4 regions of the Sporomusa sp. 246TCP1 genome follow, and region 1 is predicted to be linked to each of the others. Evidence: riboswitches for the same ligand, from Rfam matches in the RefSeq annotation. Region 1 holds a riboswitch; each other region holds the start of a gene.

Evidence for each region. Region 1 has a riboswitch for cobalamin ahead of AC1ECB_RS12770 (TonB-dependent receptor plug domain-containing protein). Riboswitches for the same ligand answer to the same signal wherever they lie in the genome.
Region 2: linked by a shared signal. The riboswitch ahead of AC1ECB_RS16230 (methyltransferase family protein) and the one ahead of AC1ECB_RS12770 (TonB-dependent receptor plug domain-containing protein) in region 1 are both predicted to bind cobalamin.
Region 3: linked by a shared signal. The riboswitch ahead of AC1ECB_RS10100 (nucleotide-binding protein) and the one ahead of AC1ECB_RS12770 (TonB-dependent receptor plug domain-containing protein) in region 1 are both predicted to bind cobalamin.
Region 4: linked by a shared signal. The riboswitch ahead of cbiD (cobalt-precorrin-5B (C(1))-methyltransferase CbiD) and the one ahead of AC1ECB_RS12770 (TonB-dependent receptor plug domain-containing protein) in region 1 are both predicted to bind cobalamin.

Annotation. Positions count from the first base shown of each region.
Region 1 is NZ_CM170492.1:2,717,449-2,724,889, reverse strand. Features, by position in the region: gene AC1ECB_RS12785 (ABC transporter substrate-binding protein) at 423-1,967, shown strand; gene AC1ECB_RS12780 (TonB-dependent receptor) at 1,925-2,230, shown strand; gene AC1ECB_RS12775 (helix-turn-helix transcriptional regulator) at 2,476-3,507, opposite strand; cobalamin riboswitch at 3,782-3,962, shown strand; gene AC1ECB_RS12770 (TonB-dependent receptor plug domain-containing protein) at 4,210-6,156, shown strand; gene AC1ECB_RS12765 (ABC transporter permease) at 6,163-7,104, shown strand; gene AC1ECB_RS12760 (ABC transporter permease) at 7,104-7,441, shown strand, end outside.
Region 2 is NZ_CM170492.1:3,419,824-3,427,264, reverse strand. Features, by position in the region: gene AC1ECB_RS16250 (TonB-dependent receptor) at 1-432, opposite strand, end outside; gene AC1ECB_RS16245 (MarR family winged helix-turn-helix transcriptional regulator) at 967-1,380, shown strand; gene AC1ECB_RS16240 (hypothetical protein) at 1,460-2,005, opposite strand; gene AC1ECB_RS16235 (TonB-dependent receptor plug domain-containing protein) at 2,002-3,945, opposite strand; gene AC1ECB_RS16230 (methyltransferase family protein) at 3,992-4,999, opposite strand; cobalamin riboswitch at 5,197-5,379, opposite strand; gene AC1ECB_RS16225 (DUF4931 domain-containing protein) at 5,627-6,394, shown strand; gene larA (nickel-dependent lactate racemase) at 6,992-7,441, shown strand, end outside.
Region 3 is NZ_CM170492.1:2,049,164-2,056,604, reverse strand. Features, by position in the region: gene AC1ECB_RS10110 (hypothetical protein) at 351-671, shown strand; gene AC1ECB_RS10105 (carbon-nitrogen hydrolase family protein) at 794-1,555, shown strand; cobalamin riboswitch at 1,970-2,153, shown strand; gene AC1ECB_RS10100 (nucleotide-binding protein) at 2,312-3,124, shown strand; gene AC1ECB_RS10095 (nitrogenase component 1) at 3,111-4,409, shown strand; gene AC1ECB_RS10090 (nitrogenase component 1) at 4,336-5,697, shown strand; gene AC1ECB_RS10085 (TonB-dependent receptor plug domain-containing protein) at 5,764-7,441, shown strand, end outside.
Region 4 is NZ_CM170492.1:947,399-954,839, forward strand. Features, by position in the region: gene AC1ECB_RS04540 (HD-GYP domain-containing protein) at 1-1,062, shown strand, start outside; gene folE2 (GTP cyclohydrolase FolE2) at 1,195-1,983, shown strand; gene AC1ECB_RS04550 (hypothetical protein) at 2,039-2,350, opposite strand; gene AC1ECB_RS04555 (ChbG/HpnK family deacetylase) at 2,483-3,343, shown strand; cobalamin riboswitch at 3,440-3,611, shown strand; gene cbiD (cobalt-precorrin-5B (C(1))-methyltransferase CbiD) at 3,729-4,823, shown strand; gene cbiE (precorrin-6y C5,15-methyltransferase (decarboxylating) subunit CbiE) at 4,802-5,434, shown strand; gene cbiT (precorrin-6Y C5,15-methyltransferase (decarboxylating) subunit CbiT) at 5,431-6,006, shown strand; gene cobM (precorrin-4 C(11)-methyltransferase) at 6,051-6,806, shown strand; gene AC1ECB_RS04580 (cobalt-precorrin 5A hydrolase) at 6,810-7,441, shown strand, end outside.

The DNA.
Region 1 (7,441 bases):
TATTGATCTGAAGATCAATTCAAGGTAAGTTGTCCAATATGAGGAACTTAGCCGGACTTGTGTGACTTGAAGGTCACTAGTTTTCCATTTAGCGTTGAAACGCTAAATGGAAAACTAGTGATTTTTTTGTTAACTGAAATTTTTATTATCAGTTAACTTTTGATAATAAAATCTGCACAGCGCTTGATATTTTGAACTGGTGGTAATTGAGTCAATACGCTAATCAGCATTTCGTAGATGATTTTTAATGCGAGGAGAAGTTTTAATAACCGGGCGTATGAGATGAAAGGAGATAAGGGATATGCAGGAGAATTCCCCACGGCGGCGCGTCATTTCGTTTTTGGTTTGGAACAACGCATCTAAAATAAAGTGCCGCGCTATTTTTAAAGCTTTTGTAATTTTCATGTAAGGAGTCAAAGACAATGAAAAAATGGATCTGCTTTTTTTTTAGTATAGCTTTGTTGCTTGTGAGTATAGTTTTTACGGGATGTGGCAGTGCCAAACCTCAAGTGGTTCAGCAGATTGTAATTGGAGAAAGTACCGATTTGGGCGGCTGTGATCCCGAAACAAACATGTCATATTATATTCGCGCATTAATTTTTAATACGTTAGTCGAATTGGATGCTGATTTTAAATTGCAGCCGGCCTTAGCTGAGCGATGGGAAATGACACCTGACGGAAAGACATGGACATTTTATTTGCGTGAAGGAGTTGCTTTTCATGACGGCACGCCTCTTACTGCACAAATTGTAAAACAGAATATGGACAGGCTGCGAAACGGGATGTGGAAATCATTTCTGCCGGACATTGCCGATGTACAGGCTACAGATGACTTAACCGTCGTTTTTCATTTAAAAAGTCCGTCCTTTATTTTCGCGTCAGACTTAACGGTGCCGAGTTATGCAATTGTCAGCCCCACTGCGTTGGATGTAAACGGAAAAGTTGTAAAGGCAATTGGGACAGGCCCTTATGGATTGGAATCCTGGCAAAAAGACCAGGATTTTGTGCTGAAACGAAATGATAACTATTGGGGTCAGGCACCCAAAAATGAAAAACTGGTATTTAAAGTCATTTCCGACCCGGATGCCAGAGCAATGGCTCTGGAAGCGGGTATGGTCGATTTTATCAGTTTACGGCAGTCTTTGACGGCGGCAGGCCGTTTAGCTCAAAATAACAAGTTGAAGCTTGAAAAACGTCTGGGGCAAACGTCTGAAATGTTATATTTTAACGTAAATAATCCAGTCTTGAAGGATTTGCGGGTAAGAAAAGCGGTGGCGCACAGTCTGAATATAAAAGAAATGATACCGGGGTTGCTGGGGGATAGCGCAGAGCCTGGACATGCTTTCTTTTCTCCTGTCTTTGGCGAATATGTCATGCCCAAGGATGTGGTACTTCCTTATGATTTAAAGCAAGCCCAAGAATATCTGACGGCAGCAGGGTGGCAGGTTGGCCCGGACGGAGTTCGTATGAAGGACAGGGTTCCTCTCCGGGTGCGCATCGCCTTTGGCGCGAAAAATGCTGAGGATAGTCTCTTGGCCGGGGTGATACAGAATAGTCTCAAAGAGGTGGGGATTATTGCCGAGCTTGTACCGCTGGAAGATGCCGCTTTGATGGATGCACTGAAGAATAAAAGATATGATCTGCTAATGTTTGGACAATTCTATATTCCGCATAACGAGCCGTCGCCTCATTATCTGAGTGGTCATTATCATCCGAAGGCTATGTATGGTCTATTGACAACGCCGGAAATAACGGAAGCGATTGATCAGTTGGTTATTACTGCCAATAACATGAAACGAGTGGCTCTCCATCACAAAATACAAGGCTTGATTAGCGAACAAGTGCCTGTGATTGTATTGTTTCACCGGAACAATATCGCGGCCATGAAGAAAAACATCATGGACTATGAGAATTCAGTAGGTGTATGGCAAGTGTATCGGGGGCTAGAGAAAGCTTATGTCCAGTAGTGGTGACTTGCTTACAGGATAAATGGAATGGACAAATTGCATTGCGTGGTGCGACCGGGCGCAGCCTGGCAGCCTTTACGTCCAGTTCCTACTGGGTAGTTGACGTGGCGGTCGACTATAAAATCAGTGCTGATCTCCATGCTTATTTTAAAGGATATAATCTCACGAACAGAGCCTATGAATTAAATGGATCGGAGGGGTATCAAGGATCATTTCCCATGGCGGCGCGTCGTTTTACCCTTGGTTTGGAGCAGCGGATATAGATCGATAAGGCACTAGTGCCTATTGAAATGTCTGGTGCCAAAGCACAAGGAGTGAAAGGACATATGGTATTTCCTGCAAGTATCAATTTAAATTAGGTTCAGATGTAAAGGAAACGGTAACAGTATAACTATGGTAAAAAAGCTATGATGGCAACGCGAATTTAAATATTAGCATTGTCATCATGACTTTTTTACAGCTGCATAGTTTAATCCTGAACAAATGTGTTTAATCATTGTCGACCATATTATTCAGTTAAAGTTATGGTTGGTGACAATAACACTGTTTTTGACTGTTTGCGGTATTGCGTAGGCGTAATTCCATGTTTTTTCTTAAACACCGTTACAAAACTGCTATTATTATACCCAATTTGGGATGCCACATTGCCGATGCTGCAATCAGTATTTTTCAGTAATACTCTTGCTTTTTCCAGTCGTATATCTCGTAAATATCCATAAGGTGTGTTTGCAAATAGAGCTTTAAACCCTAATTTTAGCTTATGGGTATTTAAACACAGATTTTTTGAGAGCATTTCAATAGAAGGGGGTTGAGACATATTTTCAAAAAGTTCTTGTCTTGCCTGGTATAGTAACCCAATATCATCACTGCTTAAATTAATTGTCGATAATTTTTGAGCAGATTGAATAAAATGTACATGTGTCATCCATTCGGATATAATCTCAAGTGCAATTGCCTGGAAAAATAATCTGCGGGCAAATCCAGCAGTGTAATAGCAATTAATAGTTTTTTTCATAATAGCCTTAATGTCTGTGTTTGCTTCTACTGGATGAATACAAGCACGATAAAATGTGCGTAAACTGTTTATTTCAGAAATAAACAAGTGAGTTTTTTCTTCTTGTGAACAAAGAAATGCTTCGGAAATATTAAAAGAAATGTAACCTATTTTTATATTTTTGGGATAGGTTGCCTGGCCTCTACATTTTTCCGCTACATTAACGTAATACTCTCCATCGTTAATTTGGTATGATTTATTTGTATAGGAATCGAAAATTTCAATATAACCTGATGTAATGTAGGTTATTTCAAAAAAAAACTTTTTTTCCATTTGAACCGCATAAGTAAATTCTTTTTTTAGGTATAAAGTTGCCCAGGAAACATCAAGTCCGCTTCGATAAGAGCAGCGTGTGATTTCGCCGATACCATGTTCTTTTAGAATTTCAAATTTGTAAAGGTCATTGGATGTTTGACTTATAAAACCGATTTCCTTCATCTGTGCATAATAATCATCCGGACAAGAAATGTGTAGCTTATTATTCATTTATGTGTCTCCGTTCCAATTAAAATAACTTAATAACTGGTTAATAATTTAGTTTATTATAACAAATATTGGTATCTATTATCAATAGCTGATAAATAGCTGATAAAAAATGCATGATAAATGTACATTTTTGTATGGAAGTAGCTTTTTTTGCTTAACAGGTAGTATTGACAATATATGTATTGAATGTTTTTTTTTTCGCTATTATAATCGACATTAACATAGCAGTTATTTAATGTTCAACATATTTTTGGATTTGGTAAAATGATTACAACTACATATTACAAGGTTAGGTGCCTTTAAGGGCTTAATAGGGAAGACCGGTGTAATACCGGCGCGGTCCCGCCACTGTAATGGGGAGTAACCCAAGTTATACCACTGAGATGAGAATCTTGGGAAGGTTTGGGTGAACAATGAACCAGAGCCAGGAGAACTGCCTAACTGATAATCACCGTTTGTTGACCCACGAGCGATGGGGAGGAGATTAAAGTGCATGATGGTGTACTGTATTTTCCCCGGCGTACTTTGTGCCGGGATTTTTATTGTACTATTCTGTTTATGTAAAACTCCCGTTTATGAGCGGGAGTTTTATTTTATTTACAACTTAATAATATGCTGCGGCTACTAAAAATGGAGATTTGGTTTATAACCAACACGGAATGAAAGATGTTACTTTATACAAAAGAAAGGGAGATTTACAACATGAAACATCGACAGTCAGCCAAAAAAATATTGGGTACGCTTATCGGATGTTCACTGATGTTGGGGATGCCGGAGATAGCTGTGGCAGAGCAGGAGTTTGACTTTGATGAATATGTCGTGACTGCCAACCGTATTCCGGTGAAACAGGTGGAAACGGCGGCAAGTGTAACTGTGATTACCCGCGAGGAAATTGAAAGAGGCGGGTATACCCGCGTTCAGGAATTATTAGAAAAGTCCAATGTGGGTATTTATGATTCCGGTTCAGCAGATTACTGTATTAGTTCAGTTTATATTAATGGTGATTCCCGGGTACTGATCATGGTTGACGGACGTAGGGTTAATGCCGATTCACACAGCATAGGCGGCGGAGGACTTGGGGTTGATCTAGGGCTGCTACCGAGTGTAAAAAGTATTGAACGGGTCGAAATTGTCCGTGGCCCGGCCTCATCCTTGTACGGCAGTGATGCCGCCGGTGGTGTTATCAATATTATTACCCGCAAAGCTGATAAGACAGACACCCGTTTTTTGACGCAAAGTGGCAGCTGGGGCATGAGAAATTACACACTGACGACAGAAGGTAGTGAAAATGGTTTTGGATATTTTATTTCAGCAGAGCGTAAACGACAGGACTATTTTGAATATAAAGATTCGAGAACAGGCACAGTCCAGCGGATGGGCAACAGCGCCCTCAAGAAAGATGCTGTCAGTGTGAGGCTGGACAAAGAACTCGGTGAAGGGCAGGGGTTAACGTTAGCCTATCGTTACATTGACGGTGACCGTGGATATTTTTTAATGGCACCAGACTATGGGAATGGTTTTTATCATCCTACCGCTTACGAAGAGCACCGTAATGAGGACACCGATTTGACCTACCATTGGAAAAACAAAGCCGGGACAGATGGGTCGCTTAAAGCGTACTATAGTTCTGACAAGTCGGACGTCCATCGTTACATGGAAGGAACGAAGTGGGAAGTAAAAGACTATTATGTAAATAGTAAGTCTTCAGGCATTGAATGGCAGGATAACTGGAAAATATCCGATCATTATGATATTGTCGGCGGAGCCAGTTGGCGACAAGTAAAAGTAGACATTCCGCATTTACAAGTCTATGACAAAGAAATAACAAATAAAGCCATATTCATGGAAAACCGCTGGCAACTGCCCAAAGCCTGGACATTGACTGCTGGAATGCGTTATGACGAGCATAGTGCGTTTGGCGGGAAAAACACAGTCCGTCTTGCTGTGAACCGGAAATTAAATGAGGACACTAATGCTTTTGTGTCCTGGGGGCAATTCTTCAAAGCGCCGAATATCGAATCCCTGTATAAGGTGGGTTTACCTTCAGGCAATCCGGATTTGCGTCCGGAAAAAGGGGATACCTTCACAATCGGGATGAATACTAAACTGGCTAATGATATCAGGCTGCAGGCCAGCGTGTTTAGCAGTAATGTTGAAGATGCTATTACATCAACAATATACTCCCCGGCTGCGCCTAACGACTATAAGCTTATCAATGCCAGCAAACAAAAACGGCGGGGATTGGATTTTACATTAACTCAGCAATTGTCGCCGGCATGGAAACTTTCGACCGGTTATTCCTATGTTAAGATTCAGTCGAAAAGTTCAGCAACTGCGGCTTATGTGAGTGATGCTGGCAATACGCAGCCTAATGGCTATCGCTTAAACCTTGAATATAGTCAGGACAAATGGGATGCCGGTTTGATGCTGCGTGGTGCAACTGGTCGTGATCTGAGTACGTTTACTTCCTCTTCCTACTGGGTTGTTGACTTAGCGGCTAATTATAAAATTAGTGACGATCTCAAGGTATATTGCAAAGGCTATAATCTTACTAACCAGGCCTATGAATTAAAAGGAGTGGTGAATGCATCAGGCCAGTTTCCCATGGCCGCGCGCCATTTCTACCTCGGTTTGGAACAGCGCCTGTAGAATCGTATGTTAAGAAGCTATATTTTTAAGAGACTGGTAAATTTATTATTTGTCCTAATTGGGATTACGCTGCTGTCATTTGTTATCACCAATCTTTCACCAGTTGATCCGGCGGAGGCCTATGCCAGACGAATCTGGCAAAATGCCGGTCAGGAGCAAATCGAACAATTGCGGCAAGAAATGGGTTTTTATGAACCAATTTATGTACAGTATTACCGGTGGGTTACCGGTGCCATTCAGGGGAACTTTGGACAATCGCTGGTTTCAGGCCGGCCTGTACGCGAGGACATCATGACCGCTTTACCGGTGACCTTGTTGTTGGTGGCAGTGGCCGCGCTGCTGATTTTGCTTGTTTCTATTCCGCTGGGAATTTTGTCGGCGGTGTACCGGAATAAGTGGTTTGACCATCTCATCAGGATGGGTACCTTGGCGGGTATTTCGCTGCCAGGGTTCTGGCTGGGATTTATTCTTATCTACTATTTTGCCGTGGAATGGAAGCTGGCAGTGGTTGTGGGCTTTGGAAAAATCGAACATGTCCTGTTGCCTGCTATAACGCTTGCATTGCCGGTTATCTCGATGAATATCAGACTGTTAAGAACGAATATGCTGGAGATCATGAATAAGGATTTTGTTTTGTATGCCAAAGCCCGAGGCCTCAATGAACGCCGCATTGTCTGGAAGCATGTTTTTAAGAATGCAGTTTCGCCACTGGTCACTTTATTAGGACAGACCATCGGCCATATGGTTGCCGGAGCCGTCATTGTTGAAAGTGTTTTTTCCTGGCCAGGGATGGGTCTCTATGCGGTTGCCGCAAGTATGGACAGGGATTTTCCGGCGATCAATGCGTATGTATTAATTATGGCGGTGATCGTTGTTACTAGCAATCTTTTAGCCGATATCATCAATATTTGGCTTAATCCTGCTTTTTTGCAAGAAGGTGAAAAATAATGACCAGTTTTTGGAATGTGCTGAGCAATAAACAAGCGGTTTTTGGTATGACAATGGTTGCAGCAATTATCATTTGTGCTGTGTTTGCACCGTTGCTTGCACCAAATGATCCAATGAAAGTGGACATTGCCAAGCGCTTTATCAAGGCATCGGCAGAGTTCCCGTTGGGCACAGACCAACTTGGACGCTGCATCTTGTCGCGCCTGCTATTTGGCGCCAGATATTCACTCGGAATTGCCGGTACGATATTGATGCTTACCAGTCTGATCAGCATCATTACCGGGATGATAGCTGCTTATTATGGGGGAATACCAGACCGGATATTTTTGGGAATATG
Region 2 (7,441 bases), 700 kb from region 1:
TGCTGATTTGGGTCCTTTAATAACCTCAACTTTTTCTACAACTTCCAAAGGAATAGTACCCCAGTCCATGTAGGAGCCACCTAAAATTCCGGTGGAATTGACAGGTCTTCCATTTAATAACACACTGAATCGCTGGCTTTCGAATCCCCGTAACCTGACTGTATCCTGGGTGTCTCCTGCGAGTGTGCGCTGGGTTACATCGACTCCGGTTACATCCTTTAATAAATCTGCGATGTTGGTAGCTTTGCCGGGTTTTACAATCTTTGTATCAACATCAGAAATATTCAAAGGATCATCCGAAGAGATAACTGAAGACTCAACGATAATTTGTTCCATGGTAAAATTCGGGATGTCCTCTGCAAAAACAGGGGCGGTCATCACGGTTAGTGACAACAATCCTCCCGCAAGCATGAAATGAAAGTTCTTATGCATTCTTTTCCTCTCATATTTATAACATTTGTTTAATTTTTAAGCATCTTAAAGCAATCCAATAGTTTAACTTCTTACTAAAATCCAAACCTATGCAGTTTTACGGTATCGATCGTTTGATTCATGCAACATAAAAAAGCCATGAAGATTTAGGCTCCCCCTAAATTAGGAACCTACGCCTTCATGGCTTTCAATACTAGCTTTCAAGCTAGCAATTTTGATTAGCATGCTCTCATGTTAAAAAACTCAATAAATTTAGAAATTAGTTGTAAATAACCGGTAAAGCTCATTTGAAAAAGCTATTCTTAGCTTTTTCATACCTCATGGCACAATATACTGTTCTTCTCTATTATGCCTGTGTAGGCATCTATCCTTACTTTATGTAATTTATTATTATTTTAACAGTAGCACCCAGAAGTGTCAACCAGGGTTACAATTAAATAAAAAAATAAAGGTAACCATGTTATAGTTGCGTCGTGACTATTATGTCGTTAAAATTAAAGTATGAATAAACAAGATGAAGTGATGAGTCAGTTTATGCGGTTAATTGAAACCATTGCCAACAGCAAGATGAAAAAACTGGATTTTGGGGAGGGTATTGTTCTCTATCGCGGTGAAATTCATCTGATCAAGGCACTGGGAGATCATCCGGGAATGTTTATTTCGGAAATCGCCCGGTATTTTGATGTCACTCGTGCTGTGATTTCCAAGAGTATTGTTAAGCTGGAATTACAGGGCTTTGTGAAAAAAACTGTTGATCCCGGCGATCAAAAACGTATTCAAGTGTTTTTGACCGATCTGGGGGAGAGGGCGTTTCGCCAACATAAAATTTTTCATGACCAAAAAGATAACTATATGTTTGCGTATTTGGAAACGCTTGATGAAGAGGTCCTGAAAAGTATTTCGGGGTTCTTACTTCGTGCTCAAAAAATGATCGATCAGCATTTTTAATTGCTGATTGATGACTCCCGGTGGTATCACCCGCCATGATAGCAGCTTTTAGAAAATTATCAGCGCGTTTTGAACGAAACTAGTGGCTCCCGCGCATTGAGGTATGAAGCTTGGTGAGTAGCACCCGACATAAAAGGATGCCGCTGACGCCTGTTGCCAGTTGGGTTACGCTTAAAATGGACTGTAACATGGCAGCTTGTGTTTCATTGAAGCCTAAAAAAGCAAAAGTTAGAGTACTGACGGCATACAGGGTCAGCATTCGCAATAATGCTGGAACGCCGCTCATCAGACTTATGTGCAAATGCGAGCACGCCACATAGCTCAACAGATATATTATATTGGCGATGAGCGCCGGAAGCACGAAGAGCGGAGAAAAGAATGCTTGCTGAAAAAAAGCAACAAGCGGCATGAGCAGTGCCAGGCCCAGCGCCGCTGAAAGACCGATAAGTTCGGTAGTACATATTAAACAGGCATTTAATGCGGTACCAATTAAAAACAATAGTATCAGACTGGGCAACGGCAGGATAAATCGAAGCGATTGAATAACGATCATTAATGCCAGCAAAATTGCCATTCTGGTCATGCGCCGTTGCCTGGAGACGGGATGAACTGTTGAATTGCTCATAATTTAATTCGATATCCTATTTGTAAAATCGTACCCGGAAGCGATAATTCCTCGTCACGGTGATTGAATAGATTGGCAGCGCCGACAATCAGACTCTGGTCCTTGCTAAGTTGTTTTTCAAAATTCAGATTCCAGATTGTATAAGTACGTTCGCTGGTAGTAGTAGCATTGGGTTGGAAATAATAGCCCTGGTAGGCATCGACCCAGAGGTTTGCTTGCCAAGCGCCCGGTGCCTGGTATGACAATTGTGATGATATTTTATGACGAGCACGGTTGTACAGCCGTTCATGAGTTGCTTCATTAGTTGCATCCAGATATGTATAATTAAGCGACCAGTTTAGTCGTTCGCTTAATGGTTGCCGGATACTGGTTTCTACTCCCTGAATGTTGGCACGGCCAATGTTTTGATACTGGATTTCATTTGATGCCCTCCACACCTCATCAATCATATCTTTAACCTTGCTGTAGAAGAAAGTGATTTTTCCGGCAGTGTGACCCCAGTCACGTTCAACAGAAACATCGTAAAATGTTGATTTTTCCGGTTGTAATGAGCTATTTCCCAGAAGACTGACCAAGCTGCCGTTACGAATAATGTTCAAATTCATATACAACTGATTGGGCGAAGGAACGCGAAAGCCGGTACCGGCATTGAACTTAAACCGCAAATCAGGCTGCGGTGAATAGGTAAGACCGATTTTGGGACTCAGATTACTTTCGAAGCGGTTGCTGTCGTCGAATCGCAGGGACGAAATCATCAAGCATTGGGGCGACAAATTCCATTCATCTTGCACATATAGCGCCGAGTAATCGGTTTTTACCTCTGAGCCGGTGTATGTTTTCCCGTGGAAACTTTTGCTGAAATTACCATCCCCACTTTGAATTCCGGTTCCCCGGAACAGTTCCGGACGATATTCTCCGCCTACGGTAAGTTTATGCAAATTGCCGATTCTCCGGCTTAATCGTGCTTCCAGGCCGGAAATCGTGCTGTACCCATATATTGAATTGGTATATTGACCACTCAAACGATTAATTGTGTTATTGTATTTTTCCCAGATGGAGTGATAGGCAGTCACTGATAATTCCCTACCCGGGAGACTTTTTTGATAGTCTAATGAATACCTTTGGCGACGATTATCATCATGGATATCCGTATTAACAATAATGCCGCCAAGTCCTGACATAGTGCCATACTCGTTCGTATCTTCCTGCAAATAAGACGTGCTCAGTGTCCATGTTTCCTGAGATGTTGGCTGATATTCCAGCCGAGTGTCCACATGGGAGCGTGTGCCAAAAGGGAAAAAAGTAGTTCCGTTGGTTTTGAAAAAGGCATCATTTTTCGTGTTGTCTGCGGTAAGAGTAAAACTCATCTTGTTTTGCCGGCCAGAGTCGTAACTCAAGGAATAGCAGTGCTCATTGTCTCCATGTTTCGTCAGGGTGCTGTTTTTAAATTGCAGCACGGTCTTAGGCTCCTGCGATTTTTTGGTAATTAGATTGATAATACCACCCATTGCATCCGCGCCATAAAGAGCACTGGCGTTTCCCCGTACGATTTCGATTCTCGCGATATTGTCCAGGGAAAGACGGTCCAATTCATAGTCCGCATCAGGTTCTGCCGGAATACGTTGTCCGTCAATCAGAATCGTTGAGTAACGGGAATCAAAGCCGCGGATGGACAGAGCGCGGCGACCGCCACTGCGATTGATAGCCACGCCCGGCAAAGAATCAATGATTTCTCTTAAGGTATGGGCGTTTCGCGACTGAATTTCTGCGGCGGTAATGATGTCAACTGCATTCGGGACAGCTTTTGTGTCTAGTGGTGTTTTAGTCGCGGTTACAATGACTTCAGGTAAGGGGAAGGATTCCAACTCGGTGCATGCCGCCTGACTGGAAGGCATTAAGGCGATCATTGGTGCAAGGAATATTATCAGCTTTTTTCTCATTGCGTTTTCTCCTTTTTCTTTTTTTGTACATGTTATCAAACCTTGGTCAGTCGCGCCGATACCATTCGCCCTGTAGTCCTGATATTACACCGTTTTGCTCGTTTATGCTCAATGGTTGAAAACCTGCAGCAGTTAAAGCCGCTTTGATGCGGCTTTTGGGCATTAAAATACGCAGACCGGCAAGGTGACTAGACAGCCAACCGACAATGGACTCCTTAGGAGCTGTGTAATCATCACTTACGTCGTGGCTGACAAGGTATAAGTACGCACCGGAAAGCGCTGCCGCGGAAATTTTTGTAACCAATTCATCCAGAGCGTCGCCGCCAAAATCAAGAACGCCGGAAACAATCAGCAGATGATAGCCGCAACCGATGTCGTCGCAGGTAAAATCTCCTTGGATGATAGAGAAGCGATCTTCTAAGTGTTCTTCTGCTATGTGCCCGGCCGGAATATCGGCTACGGACGGATGTTCAAAGATAACTCCGGTTGCCTGGGGATGTTCTTTGCCGAACTCTAGCGCCATCCGCCCCGATCCGCCACCCAAATCAAGAAGGTGAAGGGGTGTTGATTTGGGAAAAATATTCTGTGCGGATTTAAGAAATGACTGGACCCTTCCGGTAAGAATTTCTGTTGCCGATAGGCGGGCTAATTCCCGGAAATTATAAAAGGCATGTCCTTGATCCTGTTGACAGGGTGCAGCAGCACCGTGACGCACCAATTCCTCGACTTGTTCCAAGCTGGTTTTTTTTTCCCAAAAGAGAAAATATTCGCCTAGGTATAAAGAACTGTTTTTATCAAGATATAATTGCGCTTCCGGCGAGTTTCTGAAAAGATTGTGTTCCTTTTTTAACAGGCCGATTGAGCTTAATGCCGTCAAAAAAAAGTCCATGTTTTGTGGGTCACACTGGGTGTGTTGTGCAATTTCACTGGCAGATGATGGCTTTTGGAGATAGGAACATACCCCCAGGCGAATTGCCGCAAACAGTAACTGCGCTTCTTTGTGTTGCTGAATCAAACGGTAAAAGATCGTGGGGCTGTACTCGGGAAAATCCATTGTTTATGCCTCCTTTAAAATAATTAGCCTGATGTTTTTTGTATGCCAGGTATCCAAAAAGAGCAAAAAAAAGTTGCCGGCCCGTTAAGCTGACCGACAACTTGGCATGCGTGGATAAAGAAAAGCCGACTTGGGTTGCAAGCCGGGAATATAACAAAAACACATGTCAATCCCCTTCCTATCGCTCGTAGGTCAAAACGGTGATTATCAGATAGGCAGTTCTCCTGGCTTTGGCTCTTTGCTTACTCAAACCTTCCCAGAACATTCATTCCAGTGGTATATTTTTGAGTTCGCTCCCCATTACAGTGGCGTGACCGCGCCGGTATTGCACCGGTCTTCTCTATTATGCCTGTGTAGGCACCTATCCTTGCTTTATGCAATTTATTATTATTTTAACAGTAGCACACAGGATTGTCAACCAGGGTTACAATTAAACAAATAATTGGCATATCCATCCAGGTGGACAGATCTTATTAGTTACAGGTGGGCATGGTTTTTTTTTCTTTAAGTGATAGCTGAATTCTTGGCGGATCTTCGCCGATAATTCAGGCGTGAACGTCTCGGAAATTTGCCCGGTGTGGTATAATATGAAGAGCAACACACTCTGGGCCATAAGGAGACTTAGCCATGACCTCAAGGCAGATTCATCTTGTTTTTGACACCAAGATTGGCGGCACCAAACCGGTGACCGTTGTCGATAACGGCCATAAATGCCCCTTCTGTTGTCGCGACAAACTTGAGGGCATCATCGCCGAAGACGGGCCGATACTCCTAATTGTCAACAAATATCCGGTGCTCCGGGACACCTTCCAGACCGTCCTCATCGAAACCGATGACTGCGCATCCGAACTGTCGCTCTATCCAAAGGACCATCTCCACCGGGTCATCCGCTTTGGCATTGAGAAATGGCTGGACATGATCGCCGGCGGCGAATTTGCCACGGTCCTGTTCTTCAAAAACCACGGCCCCAGCTCGGGCGGCTCCATTCGCCACCCCCATATGCAGATCATCGGTCTCCGCCACCTCGACTACACCGCCAACATCCCCCCGGCCAGCCTCGAAGGCATCGTCATCAGCCGCGACGGCGGCGTTGAACTCACCATCGCCGACAAGCCGCTGGTCGGTTTCATTGAACTCAACATTAAGCTTGCCGACCTCGGGTACCTCGACCGCCTGGCCGACTACCTGCAGATCTGTGCCCACTACTTCCTCCACCACTTCAACCGCCAATGCAACAGCTACAACATCTTTTTTTATCATATAGGCGGCCAGATAACCGCCAAAGTCATGCCCCGGTTCGTTACCTCGCCCATCTACGTCGGCTACGCCATACCCCAGCTGTCCACCCGCATTCCTGACGTTGCCGCTGACCTCAAGCGAATATACGGATTATAATTTCGGATGAATGATATTTGTAGTTTCGTAATTATGTGGGAATAATTTCAACTGAGAATAATATCTTAAGGTGATTATTAATAATCAGGCATTTTATTCAGTAGCTATATTGGTTTATTTGCCATAGGATAAAGAGACCATTTTTTATCTCAAAAAAGGTGAATTTGCAAGGTTGCGGATCGCCTCTACCAATCGAATCTGGAAAGGAATTAAACCCGCGAACTTTGCGGGTTTTTTTGCTGTGTTTTTTGAAAGGTTTCGGATAGTTTCACCATATTAATATTACATAAAATAGAAAATATGGAATTTAGACAAAGGATTTGTCTAATTTAGGGAGAATAATATAATGAGTCAAAGAACCGTCACCTGACTCTACATATACGTGAGACAGTTACTAGAATGTCATAAATATGTGCAAAGTGAACAGAAAAATCCTATCGTTGCAGATAATTATTGTCAATAGGGAACAGAGGTTTTCGACTGAATAAATTGAAATTTTATAATATTAATAGTTGTTTAAATAGCTATTAATCTAAATTACAGCGATTTTCTGCAGAAAGCGCAATAATTGGTACGACATTACATCAAAAGGAGCAAATGATGACTACAATTAAGATTCCTTATGGTAAAAAAATTTTGGAAGCTTATGTAGCAGAAGAGCAACTTGAAGCGGTTTTGGAATCGCGCGCTCATCACTATAGACCGGAAGCTACAGAAGCCGACCTTGTAAAGCAGGCGCTTGAAAATCCTATCGGCTCGAAACGTCTGCGTGATTTAGCTAAGGGATGTCGTAAAGTTGTTATTATTGCGAGTGACCATACCCGGCCAGTTCCAACGAAAATTATGGCACCGCAAATGCTTGCGGAAATTAGAAACGGCAATCCGGATGCAGATATCACATTTCTGGTTGCTACCGGATTTCATCGCGCTAGCACGCAGGAAGAACTTTTGCACAAATTCGGCGAAGAAATAATGAGAAACGAGAAGATCGTAATTCACAATTGCTGGGATCAGGATGCTTTGGTCGATGTGGGTAAACTGCCTTCC
Region 3 (7,441 bases), 670 kb from region 1:
TATTACCCAATATATCGTATTCAAACATGGCTTTTTTAGTTTATATATTTGTAAATGCTTTATCAATATACTTTATAAATAAATATAAAAGCAATAATAAGTACTTATTATTGCTTTTGATAAGTGTGTTGTTTTTTTCGTGGATAGCATTACATCGATGGTTGTTTTTTTAATTGTTATTTTTAAATTCTGTAACTAACCAAAATGAACTTAAAAAAGAGAATACCGCAGAAATAATAAGTTGTAGTTTCCAAGAACTTTCATTTTCGTAAGGTTCATCTATATTTTACCGCTTACAGAACGATGTTGTAAGAAAAAAATTACTTAAATTGATGGGAGATGTTTTAATAATGTCAAGTATTTCAGATTCAATAGTTCAAGGCACAATTCAAACGATTGCTTCTTCGGCAGCAGGTTATGCTGCTGGAAAAGCTATAACTGGTACTGAAGCGGGAGGGGCAGCGGGAATTGTTGTTGGAAAAATTGTAGATGTTACAATGAACTCAATTGACAATTATACAGGCTGGAGTGGCGCAGTTATTGATTACTTCAATAGTGTTGGACAATCTTATAGTGAGCAAAATGTAATCTATATCCTCAACAACCAACATTGCGCCAATAATAATATTGCCACCATAAAAACGGTTCGGTGGAACCTGTATATCAATTAAAAAGTCACCAGTTGATTGTATATGATGGATTCCGATTTTATAATAACCCTGATAAATCACTGTTTATATATAAAAAGTGAAATAAACATGAGAAAAATAGAAAATTCTAGTGAGGTTACGATATGCGGGTAGCATTTCTTCATTTGGATTTGAGCCGCGGACCTGAGAAACATAATATAACTTTGCTCTATAAAGCTATTCATTTGGCTGCCGAGCAAGGTGCCAATTGGATTATTACTCCGGAACTCGCAGTACAAGGCTATTATTTTGCTCATAAAACAGGAACGATGGAACTACCTGTGCAGCCTAGTCAGTCACTCTATCTGTTGACACAACTAGCAAAGCGTTACCAGTTGACACTATTTTTGGGTTGTGCCGAACAGGATAGTATGACAGGTAAAAATTATAACAGTTGCTTAGTAATCGGTGTAAATGGTCAAGTACTAGGCTGCCAGCGAAAAATGCAGCCTCATGGGGTAAACACAGAAGTGTGGGCATCTAAAAATGACAAACTGGCGCCTATTTTGTGTAAAGAAATGATGGCTGGAGTTCTAATTTGCTCTGATATTTGGTATATTGAGTACGCGCAGATTTTAAAAAAACAGGGAGCAAAAGTTATAATCGTACCAGCAGCTTGGACTTTAGGGAAATGTCATCCAATTGACTGTTGGGAAAGAAGCTCTGATGCTAGTGGACTGCCAATATGGATATGTAACCAGACTGGCAAGGGGGAAACACTGGATTTTAGTCAAGCGGAAAGTGCAGTGGTTGTAGATGCAAAAGTGCAAATAACCTATAATGGTTTACCCGCAGTACTACTTTTCAATTGGGATTGTTATAGTCAACGCTTATTATCATCGAAATTTACAGTAATAGCCGTTTGAGATTGAAGTAGTTTTTTAGCGGTGTTGGAGGAAGAAGGCGATTTAATGAGTAGTTATAAGTAAACACAGGGAACGGCGAATCAGCGAGAAATAGGTAGGTATTTTTGTATTGAACTAATGTCGTTTAGGCAACTCTTTTGTTGACAGATGGTATAAAGTCTGTTAGCATAATATTGGAATTAACTTCATGTATAATTACATAAATCAGTAATCGCCAATTATGCCCACAGGTGATGGGAAGGGGATTGTTATTAGCAGTTTATCCTTCCTAGCTTTTTTATTAAGCTAGGTTTTTTATTGGAATAAACTCATGGTTTAAAACCCTTTCTTATGCATATAAGGAAGGGTTTTCTGCAGTTGCCTGCCGGGCGTAAGCTATGTTGCGGTTTCGGATTGTGGATGGAAGAATTACAATTTCATAGTATTGAGATAGGTGCCCGACAAGGGCTTAATAGGGAAGTTCGGTGTAATGCCGGCGCGGTCCCGCCACTGTAGTAGGGAGCGAATCCGAAATATGCCACTGAGACAAGCTGTCTTGGGAAGGTTTGGAGGAGCGATGATCTAGAGCCAGGAGAACTGCCTATCTAACAATCACCGTTTGACCCGCGAGCGATGGGGAGGGGATTTGTACATAGACTGATGTTGTATATCAGCATTTGCATATTTTCATCTCCTGAACATTGTTCAGGAGATTTTTATATTAATAGCTGTTTAAGGTATTTAGCGGCTTATTGGTTATTTGATAGGGGGAGAAATATGAAAAAGATAGCGTTTTATGGTAAAGGCGGTATTGGCAAATCAACGACAGCAGCCAATGTATCGGCAGCACTAGCACAGCTGGGAAATTCCGTTTGTCAGATTGGCTGCGATCCCAAAAACGATTCCACGCGGCTGCTATTGGGCAGGACATGCATGCAGACGGTGCTGGATATGACCAGAAAGTATGGCGATGAGGTCACGCGGGAACAAATTGTTCATACCGGCTTTGCCGGGGTGAAATGTGTCGAAGCCGGCGGTCCGGAACCGGGGGTCGGGTGTGCCGGACGCGGCATTATCGTTGCATTGGAAAAAATGAATGCCCTGCAGGTAATTAATGAAGATCAAGTCGTTCTGTATGATGTGCTGGGAGATGTGGTCTGCGGCGGCTTTGCCGTACCCATTCGGGAGGGGTATGCCACCGATATCTATATTGTTTCATCCGGTGAACTCATGTCTTTGTATGCTGCCAATAATATTGCCAAAGGGGTAGCACGGTTTGCCGGCCGTGGCCGGGTGCGTCTGGGCGGCATTATTGGCAACAGCCGCAATATTGTTCATGAACAGGCACTGCTGCAGGAGTTTGCAACAAAATTGAATACCCGACTGATTGCCTTTATTCCCCGTGACCAGATGGTGCATCAGGCGGAAATAAACCGTAAAACTGTCATTGAATGGGCACCCCAGTCCACGCAGGCCGATGTATACCGGGAACTTGCCGGCTTGATCATGGAGAACGCTGCCTTAACAGTGCCGACACCGGTTGGTTTTGAAGAATTGGAGGAGTTGGTGCTGCAATATGGTGTTGAATAAGCGGTATATGATAACGATGAAACGCAGTTGCAGTTGCAGTATGCCGGGGGTCTGGCGCGCTGTGGCCCATAACGAAGGCGCTGTGGTGATTTATCACAGTCCGAAGGCCTGCGGGCATGTAACCCGGGAAATGGACTTAGGCGGGCATTATCACGCATTGGCCCGCGGGACCTTTGTTCCCAGGCATTATACAGCGCCGCTCATCACCAGTAATTTGCAGGAGGAACACTCTATCTTTGGCGGTGCCGATCAACTGCGGCAGTGTATTGAGTATGTTGTTAAGCGGTACAAGCCTTTGTACATTATGATTGCCAATTCTTGTGTGGCCGGTGTAATCGGCGACGATACCCCGGCCATTGCCCGGGAGGCGGAAGCAGACTTCGGCATACCGGTGCTGACAGTACCTTGCAACGGTTTTTTGGACGGAGAGTATCATGCCGGCTTTTATTATACCGCTAAAATTCTGGCCGAACGGTTTATGCAGCGTCAACCGGCCAGAGCCAATACGGTTACGCTGCTGGGCGACCGCGGTGGTCCCCACGGGGCCGATGCTAAAGAAATGGCAACACTGCTTAGTTCTTTCGGCCTGCAGGTACAGGGCCGTTTCCCGGGTTATGCCACACTGGAGCAGATGAAGAACGTGCCGGCTTCGGCACTCTGTATTCCACTGGGAGGAAGACCCCAGTCCTATGAATGGATGCGCCGGCTAGCTGTCGACTTGAAGGAAAGGTTTGGAATTCCTTTTCTGGATCATGATTTTCCGGTAGGCTGGACCGGGACAAAGGCTTGGCTCAGGCAGCTGGGCGCAATGCTGGGCCGGGAACAGGAGGCCCTGCAGGCGGAAGCGGAGCAGGCGCAACGGCTGGAAGCGGCGGCGGCCAAGTGCCGCCGAGCTCTAGAGGAACGCCGGGTGGTGCTCGGTATTGGCCGTCCGCTCATCCACTTACAGCCGGGCTGGGTGCTAGAGCTGCTTACCCTGGCCGGAGTGACGCCGGCCAAGATTCTTTTATTCAAAGGCCTGACCGGCGAGCAGAAAACGGCTATGCGGCAAGAACTGGCAAAGCATACCATCACGCCTATTGTGGATGAAACTGAGGGCGAAGTCCTGCTGCACACCTCAGATGTAGTGGTTACAACCCACGAACTGGAAGACGATGCCCTGCGGCAGTTTTACCTGCCGGTACTGCCGCCCTTGGGCGTAGGGGGCATGATTGAATTATGGAATAAGCTGGGACAACTGGCAAAACGGCCTGGGAGCCAAGGAGGGGTGCAGTATGGCTGGTAAAGAAGAGTGGAGTGATGTTTGCAGCCAGGTCAACACCTGTGCGCTGACCGGGGCAGCGGCTTTCTTTGCCGGTATTCCGGATGCCGCTATTGTGGCGAACGGGCCGCTCTGGTGCTATTTTTACGCACTCAGGTATGTGGAAAAATCCTGTGCCGGTATTGCAAAACGCTTCTTTGGCACACAGCCGGATAATAATTCCGTTGTGTACGGCACCGAGGAATGCCTGCTGGAAACGTTGGAGTCGATTCGTCAATCCTCCCGACCGTCAGTACTCTTAATTGAAAATAGCTGTTCGGTCAGCCTGATCGGCGATGATATTGCCGGCATTGCTGTTCAGGCCGCTATGCCCTGCCCGGTGGTGTGTATAGACAGCGGCGGATTGACCGGCGGCTTTTGGGAAGGATACCGGGCGGCTGCAAAAGCCTATTTTGCAGTAATGCCACTGCAAAACCGCAGCATAGTACAGCCGCATACCGTCAACTTGCTGGGCTGTTCGATCGGTTATTATAACGCGGACAATGACCTGCGAGAGTTAAAACGCCTGCTGGAACTGGCCGGGTATAAAGTATTGGCTTGCCCGGGTGCAGGCAGCAGCATCGAAGAAATCGCAGCCATGACCCAGGCGGAATTAAACCTGGTCATTCATGCCGAACTGGGCCTTAAGCTGGCGCAAGATCTGCAGCTACAATATGGCATACCGTATTTGTCGCTACTGCCGCCTTATGGCTTGGCAGGCTCGGTAGACTGGTTGAACACAATAGGACAGGCACTGCCAATTGGCAGTAATGGCTTACAGGCTGTGCAGCAGGAGGCAGACAAACTGCAGCACCGGCTGCGCACCGTCACGCGGGAGATGCAGCGCCTGTGGGGCGAGCCCTGGTTTGAACACTCGCTGGTGGCTGGGCCTGCATCGGTTGCCTTCGCGTTGGCGCAGGCGTTGCGCTCGGAATGGATAGCCACCGGCTCGCTGACCGTGGTTCTGCATGACGGTGCGGCGGCATATCCGGCGCCGCCAAGTATTGACAGCGTACTGGATGGTCAAAATGACAGCCAGGCGATAGCAGACCGGTTGCTTAATCTGGCACCTGGGCTGCTCCTTGCAAGCGGTCAGGAAAAAGCCTTGCTGCAGCAACAGGCTGTGACCAATGTGGTTTGTCAGCATATCTCCCTGCCGGTGCACGATGAGATCATTCTTCACGACCGGCCATTTATGGGGCTCCGCGGTTCCTGTCATATGACGGAGCGGCTGTGGAATCAATATATGAACTTTTGTCAGTGGGGGAGGTGAAGATCAGCCGATGTTTCAGGCTGGAATCATCGATATCTTTATTTTTACAAGAAAGAAGGGTTAATCATGTCAAAAAAAAGAAAAAAAGAAAAGTATTGTTATTGCTTTGGAGTTGTGATGTCAATGATGCTTATCACCAACAATGCTTTTGCTGCCGAACCTGAATCAAGTGATTCAAAGGTATCAAAATATATCCTGGAGCAAGTTGTTGTAACAGCAACACGAACTGAAAAGTCACTCATTGACACACCGGCCAACACTTCGGTTATTACTGCCGAAGATATCAAAAACGGTGGTTATATTTCTGTTTTTGAAGCTGTAAAAAATCTAACACAGACTAATGTTCATGCCTATCAAGATGATGGCGGCGACTATAGCGTCTCAGGAATGTCGTCGAGAATCAGACTTCGTGGTATTGATCAAGGAACATTAGTTCTCATAAACGGAACCCCTAGCAATTTTATGAATTTTGGTACATTAAATAATATCCCCATTGATCAAGTAGAACGAATTGAAGTTGTAAAAGGTGCAGGCTCTGTTTTATATGGCCCGCAGGCTCTAGGTGGCGTAATTAATATTATCACCAAAAAACCTGGTAAAACCGACAAGGTTACCGGAAGTATTTATAGTACAGTTGGTAATCGATTAAACGAAGCGAGCGTAAATGTGCAGGCAGATTCCTTTAACTTCGGCATGAAAAAGTCTATTAGTAAAGATGTAAACGATATTATGCATGCCAGTGCCACTGGCGCAGGTCCAGCATTAAATATAAAAGATAAGAAGGCTGAACAAATCTATCTTGATGTGAAATTAGCTGATGACTTAACCTTCAGCTATGGCAGAACCAATAATAAAGCCAAATTTGAATCAGGTAAATTTATTAACTATGTTCCTAATATGCAGTATTTATCAAATATCGATACTTCTTTTAATAACTATGCCTTACTGTATGACTGCAAGGATACAGGCTTGAAAATTACAGCCGGTTATAATACTGTCGATAGTTCAGCTGTATATGATCAATCGTATCCTACACACTACTCTGATAATACTTTCTCCGGCTATAATGCTAATTTAGATGTGCAGAAAAAAATAGATTTGCGCAGCAATAAGAATTCTTTGATATTGGGAGCTAATTTCACCCGTGAAAACATGTCATATCATTATGGTGCTACCACAAGTGCTAAAAATAATAGGAATAGTTTTGCTTTATATCAATCATATGATTATCAAGCGACAGATAAGCTTAGCTTTATAGCTGGTCTGCGTGAATATCATGTGACAAGCTCAAGATATCAGGATAGCGATTTCCAGCTCTTACCTCAACTACAAGGGCTATATAAGGTCAATAATCAAGCCTCGTATTATTTTAATGTTGGGAAAGCCTTTGAAATGCCTGCTATCAGTTCTGGCTTTAGCTATGACAGCAACTTTGTCGTTAATCCTGATTTGAAACCCCAGTCCAGTTGGTCGTATGAATTAGGATATAAATTTGAAGACGCACATAAAGCTGTTTCCGCGGATGTATTTTATATGACAGTGAAAGACAAATTTTACTGGGACAAAACTTCCTCAGGCGCCAGTATTATGAAAAATAGAGATAAATGGGAAAACACCGGTTTGGAATTAAATTATACACAAAAGTTAAATCCGGAATTATCTGCAAATATTGGTCTAACCATCCAAGATCCTAAAGCTTATTCCAAAACGACTTCAAAATGGGTGCAAGATGCTTGCAAATATA
Region 4 (7,441 bases), 1.8 Mb from region 1:
ATCAAACCATATTCGCTGAGTGAGGCAAAACCTGGCATGGAAATTGGACGGATGGTACTAACCCCAGAGGACAAGGTTATTTTAAGTGAAGGTACAATTCTCACAGACAGTATGCTGCACGGCTTGGAATTTTGGAATATTACCACAGTATTTATTAAAGAAGCATTGCCATCTGAGCCAGGTATTGATTTTTCTATTCCTGAAACTGTTGTCCGGAAAAAGTTCTATGCAGATTATGATAATACTGTCAGTGTTGTGAAGGAAGCCTTTGCCAAAACTCGTTTTTTTCAAGAGGTTCCGCTGGATGCCATGAAGGAGTTGGCTAGTAATGCGATTGAACCGTTGATTAATTCGCCTGGTGTAATTAATCATGTAAATTTGGTGCGCCGACAGGACGATTACACCTTTCATCACTCTGTTAATGTAGCCATTATATGCGGAGTAATGGGTAAGTGGCTTGGGTATACAGGTGCAGAATGGAAGGACTTGATACTAGCCGGATTGCTTCATGATATCGGTAAAACCCAAATCCCACTTGAAATATTAAATAAACCAGGCAAGCTTACGTCTGACGAGATGGAGATTATGCAGCTTCACACAACCAGGGGATATAAACTGCTGTCCACGAAGCAGGGGATTCCAAACGGCGTAATTCATGGAATTCTCCAGCATCATGAACGGTTTGACGGCAGTGGCTATCCTCTTGCCGTTTATGGCGATCAAATTCATCGATATGCGCGAATTATTGCGGTTGCCGACATATATGATGCTATGACTTCGGATCGCGTTTATCATCGTAAAATCTCACCATTTGCAGTAGTCGGAATGATTGTTGAGGAAATGTTTCAAAAGCTTGATCCTGAGATTGGTGCAATTTTTTTAAATAATGTTCGTGATTATTTTATCGGCAATATTGTTGAATTAAGTGATGGCCGCCAAGCGGAAGTAATTTATTTGGGACAATTTATGGCATCACGGCCAATAGTAGTTACTGAGGATAAGGAATATATTGATTTAGAATGTAACAAAACGTTGCGAATTGTGAAAATCGCTAGAGCCTAACTAATATTAATGCGATAAGGGGAGTATATTTCTTAGCTATGCTGAGGCAGGCCGGATTGATCCTATTTTGTATCATACTAGGAGTGAACAATTATGAGGCAAACTACCCAGGGACGTAGTTCTAATAGCACAATTAAAGATGTCCAAAATAGCTGTGACGAACGTGGTATTGCAATTCAAAAAGTTGGAGTCAGTGATGTGCATCTGCCGTTTTTAATAAAAACTAAAAGCGGTTCCTTTCAAAGTGTTTTAGCCAAAATTAAGCTTACCGTTGATTTGCCGCAAGAGTTCAAAGGGACACACATGAGCCGGTTTATTGAAATTCTTAGCGATTGGAGTCAAAAACCGGTGTCCTACCGGGAAATTGAGTATATGTTGACAGACACAATTGACCGTTTGCAGGCCAAAAGAGCGCATATTGATATTAATTTTAAATATTTCATCGAAAAGATGGCACCAGTGAGTGGCTTTAAAAGCATGCTGGATTATGATTGTGTATTTTCAGGTAACTTAGTGCATGGCGGGCATTTGGACTTGATGTTTGGTATTACGGTACCATTTACCTCACTATGTCCCTGTAGTAAGGAGATATCGCAATATGGGGCGCATAACCAGCGGGGGATTATGAAGGCGAAGATTAAACAACAGCCGGGAAAGTTTATCTGGATTGAAGATTTGGCAGCAATGATGGAAGAACAAGGAAGTTGTCAGGTATATCCTTTGTTAAAGCGCGGGGATGAAAAATATGTTACGGAAAAGGCCTATGAAAATCCTAAATTTGTTGAAGATGTACTCAGGGACTTAGTCTTAACGTTGCGTAAGATTGATGGTATTGAATGGTTTGAAATTGAGTGTGAAAACTATGAATCTATTCATAACCATAGCGCCTATGCCTCGCATATTGAGTGTGTAGAAAGCTAATAAAGCGGCGCCGGACTCCAGTAGGCTAGTCCGGCGCCGCATTTGGGTTTTGGGACTATTCAGCGGAATAGTCACCATTTGCGTCATATTTGGCAGTTAAGGTTTGGTTGGCCATAGCGCTTTTCGAATTGGTCGCTGAGGTAGTGCTGCTGCTTGTTTGCGATTGTTTAGCAAGTTGGCTTAACTTGTTCATATCTGCAGAGGTAGCCGAAGCTGTGCCGGAAGTAGCGGAACTAGCGGAACTAGCGGATGTTCCGGACATTCCGGAGGCTTTGCTGGAGTAATCGTTATTTGCATCCATCTTGGCAGTCAAGGTACCATATTCGCTTTTGCTTGCTGCTTGTTTGCTTTGTTTGGATTGTTCCATAATGTGATTACCTCCCTGAATTTTAATTTGGCCATGTGACCAATATTAGTATCAGAAAACATATATCAAGTCATACCAGGGATTTTTTGCCCAATAGCAATTCATATAAAAAATCCCAGTTGAGGTTATAATATGAAACAGTTAATTGTGAATGCAGATGATTTTGGGTTACATAAAAACATTAATCTTGGCATTATCGAAGGGCATATCCGAGGCTGTATTACGAGTACTTCACTTATGGCCGGTGGACCTGCATTTAATCATGCGGCAGCGTTAGCTGCCGAACATCCGCAATTGGGGATTGGTGCTCATCTTACACTTGTGGGTGGAATGTCGGTAACTGATCCGGGGTCTATTCCTTCCTTAGTTGATACTGAGGGGATGTTGTGTACCAGTTATCCGGCATTTTTGAAAAAGTTTTGTTTGGCAGGTATTTGCTTAGACGATGTGCGCCGTGAACTAACGGCACAGGTTAAAAGAATATTGTCGGCTGGCATTACGATTACTCATCTTGACAGCCATCAGCACCTGCATGTGGTGCCGGGGATTCTTGATATTGTGCTAAGTATTGCCAAAGAATTTAATATCAGGGCTATACGGATACCGGCTGAATCGCTGGTGTTCTTAGGTGGTTTTAAACCGGGAGCAGGCAGGATAATTGGCCGCTCCGGTCTTAGTATTTTGGCTGGTATGGCTCGTTTTAAGGCGCGACAGGCTGGTTTAGCGGCACCGGATCATTTCTATGGAATGGTAGCGGGCGGCAGTATGGAGGAAAAGTTACTACTTACTATTATTGATAATCTGTCTGAGGGCATAACAGAAGTTATGGTTCATCCTGGCTTAGATGAGGTTGCTCTCAATAGCGTATTTAACTGGCAATACCATTGGCAGCAGGAACTGAGTGCAATTACTAGCTGCCGGGTTGTTCAGCGTTTGGAACAAGAGAATATTAAACTCGTGTCATTTGCCGGGATGAATAACAGTAAAGGGTGATTGCTATAATTTAAATTAAAATATTTAATTTTGATAATTATCGTCTTGCTAGCAGGAAAAGAGCCAATTATATGGAATAATACCACTAACATAATTTGATAGTGTAAGGGAATGGGTGCTTTGTGCTTAATAGGGAAGTCCGGTGTAATACCGGCACGGTCCCGCCACTGTAATGGGGATGCTTCCTAAATTTGCCACTGGGAAACCGGGAAGGCTTAGGGCGGCGATGAACCAGAGTCAGGAGACCTGCCTGTTCTAACACACGCCGCTAGGACCTACGGAAGATAGGCAGGTGTGGGTACAATAATCAGGCAAAATGCATATATTGTTTGGTGTTATACCCCCTGCTAAGGGGGTTTTTCTATTGTCTGATATACCAATACCAATGCGCAAAGGAATAACTACCGGGACTTGTGCGGCCGCAGCTGCCAAAGCGGCAGTACTGGCCTGGCAAGGTCAGCAGGCTGCAGTCGTTGAAGTAATTTCACCGCAGGGCATAACACTGACAGCGCCGATTGCTGCCAGTCATGCGCTTGCTAATGGCGGTATTGGCTGGGTAATTAAGGATGCCGGCGATGATCCGGATATTACGAATGGGGTTAAAATTGTAGCGGAAGTAATTATAACCGATCAGCCGGGAATTATGATCAAGGCCGGTGAGGGTGTCGGTACGGTGACAAAACCGGGTCTGGCTATGCCGGTAGGAGAGCCGGCTGTAAACCCTGGACCGCGTATCATGATTACTAAGGCGGTTAACGATTGTTTGCCGCCAGGTAAAGGAGCTGTAGTTACTATTTCCGTTCCCAATGGGGAGACAATAGCTGCTAGAACGCTTAATCCAACGCTGGGAATAGTGGGCGGGTTATCCATTATTGGTACTACCGGGATTGTTGAACCCATGTCTGAAGAAGCCTTTAAAAATTCGCTGGTACCCCAAATTAGTGTGGTGCGGGCACTGGGATATGACGAAATCGTATTTGCCCCCGGAAAGATTGGACAGGATATTGCCGTTAATCGCTATGGTTTACCAGCTGAAACAGTTGTGCAAACAAGTAATTTTATCGGACATATGTTGGAAAATGCCGTGAAGTATGAAATGCGACGGGTGCTTTTATTTGGTCATCTGGGGAAAATCGGTAAAGTTTCGGCAGGAATATTCCATACGCATAATCGAATGGCTGATGCCCGGATGGAAACAATAGCTGCCTATATGGCCGTTAGCGGCGCACCGCAGGCAGCCATTGAAGAGGTGTTGTCTGCGACTACAACCGAAGCAGCTATGCCGATTATTGCCCGCTATAATATGAACAAGGTGTATAATTTATTGGCTGAAAGGGCCAGCAGCAGAGCCATGCGGTATGTGTTTGGTGATTTAACAGTGGGAACAGTTATTGTAACTTTAAAGGGAGAGATACTGGGGCTTGATCAGACGGCCCGGGAAATTGGAGGACATTTAGGATGGAATGTACCTATCGAATAATTGTTGTGGGTATTGGTCCCGGCTCGCCTGATTATCTGTTGCCAATAGCCAGCCGGACAATTACGGCGGCGGCTGTTTTGGTCGGTAGTCAACGGTCGCTTGATACCTTTGCGACGAATAATCAGGTTACCAGGGTGATTGACAAAGATATTACCGGTGTGCTTGATTTTATTGAACAGCAGTTTGCCAGTCAGGATGTAGTTGTTATGGTATCAGGTGATCCAGGGTTTTACAGTATGTTGACTGCACTGAGAAAGCGTTTTGCCGCTAAGCGCCTTACTGTTATTCCGGGAATTAGTTCAGTGCAGCTTGCTTTTGCGCGAGTGGCCGAGGTTTGGCAGGATGCGGCTTTAATCAGTATGCATGGCCGCAGGGCTGCTGACGATGTATTATGCTATCGCCCCGGATATAAGGTGGGGATATTAACAGATACTCAGCATAATCCGGCAACGATTGCCGGTATTCTATTAGCTCACGGTTGGCCGGTGACTGCTTGTGTGTGGCTATGCACCAATCTGTCCTATGATAATGAGGAAATAGTCAGTGCAACGTTGGCTGAGACAAGGTCAATTTCCGGGTTTGAACATAGTGTAATGGTGGTGAAGGCATGACACAGGGGCTAGGGATTCCAGACAGTCAGTTTATTCGGGGCAATATTCCGATGACCAAGCAGGAGATTAGGATATTAACCTTAGCAAAGGCTAATATTGGCGCTAATGATACTGTCATTGATATTGGTGCAGGTACCGGCTCATTGTCAATAGAAGCAGCTTTGCTAGCTAAACATGGCAAGGTATTTGCCATTGAACGTGAAGCAGAAGGTTTTGACTTAATCAAGGCTAATGCCGTTAAATTTAAAGTGGAAAATGTTGAGCCGATACTGGGAGCAGCCCCGGAGGCATTAGCAGGATTGCCGGCTGCTGATGTTATTTTAATTGGTGGCAGTGGCGGGAAATTGCCAGATATACTGGCTTGTGCCGACAAATTGCTTAAACCGGGTGGACGGTTGGTTGTAACAGCAGTTACAGTGGAAACGCTCTCTACTGCACTTCATATACTGAGAGAGAAAAAGGAATACAATGTCGATGCCTGCTCGGTGCAGGTAACCCGAATTCAATCAGTAGGTGCCAGTAATATGTTCAAGGCACTTAATCCGATATACATAATCGCGTGTAGTAAATAGGTTCAGGCTGGATGTAACAGCCTAAGAAGAAGGGAGATAGTAACATGAATGTCTTTTTCGTTGGAGCGGGTCCGGGCGACCCTGAATTAATCACTGTTAAAGGTCAGCGGCTTTTGGGACAGGCGGATATTATTATTTATGCTGGTTCATTGGTCAATCCAGCACTGCTGTCGCTGGCTAAAAATGGTGCTGCCATCTATAATAGCGCCTCTATGACCTTGGATGAAGTTATTGCTGTTATGGAACAAGGGGTTAAAGAAAACAAGTTGGTAGTCAGACTTCATACCGGAGATCCCAGCATTTATGGTGCTATCCAGGAACAGATGGATAAGCTGGCAGTCAAAGATATTACTTTTGAGGTTATCCCGGGTGTTAGCTCTTTTCTGGCTACCGCTGCTGCTTTAAAACAGGAATATACCTTACCCGATGTATCTCAGACGGTGATTATTACCCGGCTGGAAGGTCGTACGCCTGTACCTGAAAAAGAAAAGCTAATTAAGCTGGCCAGTCATGAGGCAACTATGTGCATCTTTTTGAGTGTGCATATGCTGGACGATGTGGTACAAGAGCTAATCGACGGTGGCTATACAAAGGAAACGCCGGTAGCGATTGTGCAAAAGGCGTCCTGGCCTGATCAGAAGATTTTTCGTGCTACCTTGGCTACAATTGCTCAGCTTGCTAAAGAAAATAACATTGACCGTACAGCTATGATTGTTGTTGGCAAGGTTTTAAGCACAGAGTATGCTTTATCCAGACTCTACGCCCCCGAATTTGGACATATGTTCAGGGAGGCCAAGTAGGCTGTGAAAGTAGCAGTCATTTCAGTAACTAATAAAGGCGCTGAATTAGCCAGCAAGATAGCGCCGCTTATCGGGCCTGAAGTTGATATATATGCAAAGGTTGGGCGAAATCCGTGCAATGAACCTCATACCTACTGCTGTTTAGGTGATTTGGCCGGTGAACTATTTTCAAATTATGATGGTTTGCTTTTTATTATGGCAGCAGGTATTGTTGTGAGAGTGATTGCACCCTATGTTAGAGATAAACGGGTTGACCCGGCGGTAGTGGTTATGGATGATGGCGGCAATTTTGCAATTAGTTTGCTGTCAGGTCATATTGGCGGTGCCAATGAGCTGGCGCAGCGGGTGGGGAGTGCTGCCGGGGCCACGCCTGTAATTACGACAGCAACAGATGTTGCAAAATTACCGGCTGCCGATGTACTTGCCGCCAAACTTAACCTGGTGATAGAACCATTTAATTCTTTAAAGACAATTAACGCGGCCATTGTAAATGGTGATAATGTAAAATTCTTCCTGGATAGAGAGCTGGCCGGACAGGAGCAATATATTTGTTTGGCGGCAAAACAGGGGGTCGTGCTGGCTGATAGTAGTGGATTAGCTCTTAGCGAGGAATATGATGCAGCCGTTGTAATTAC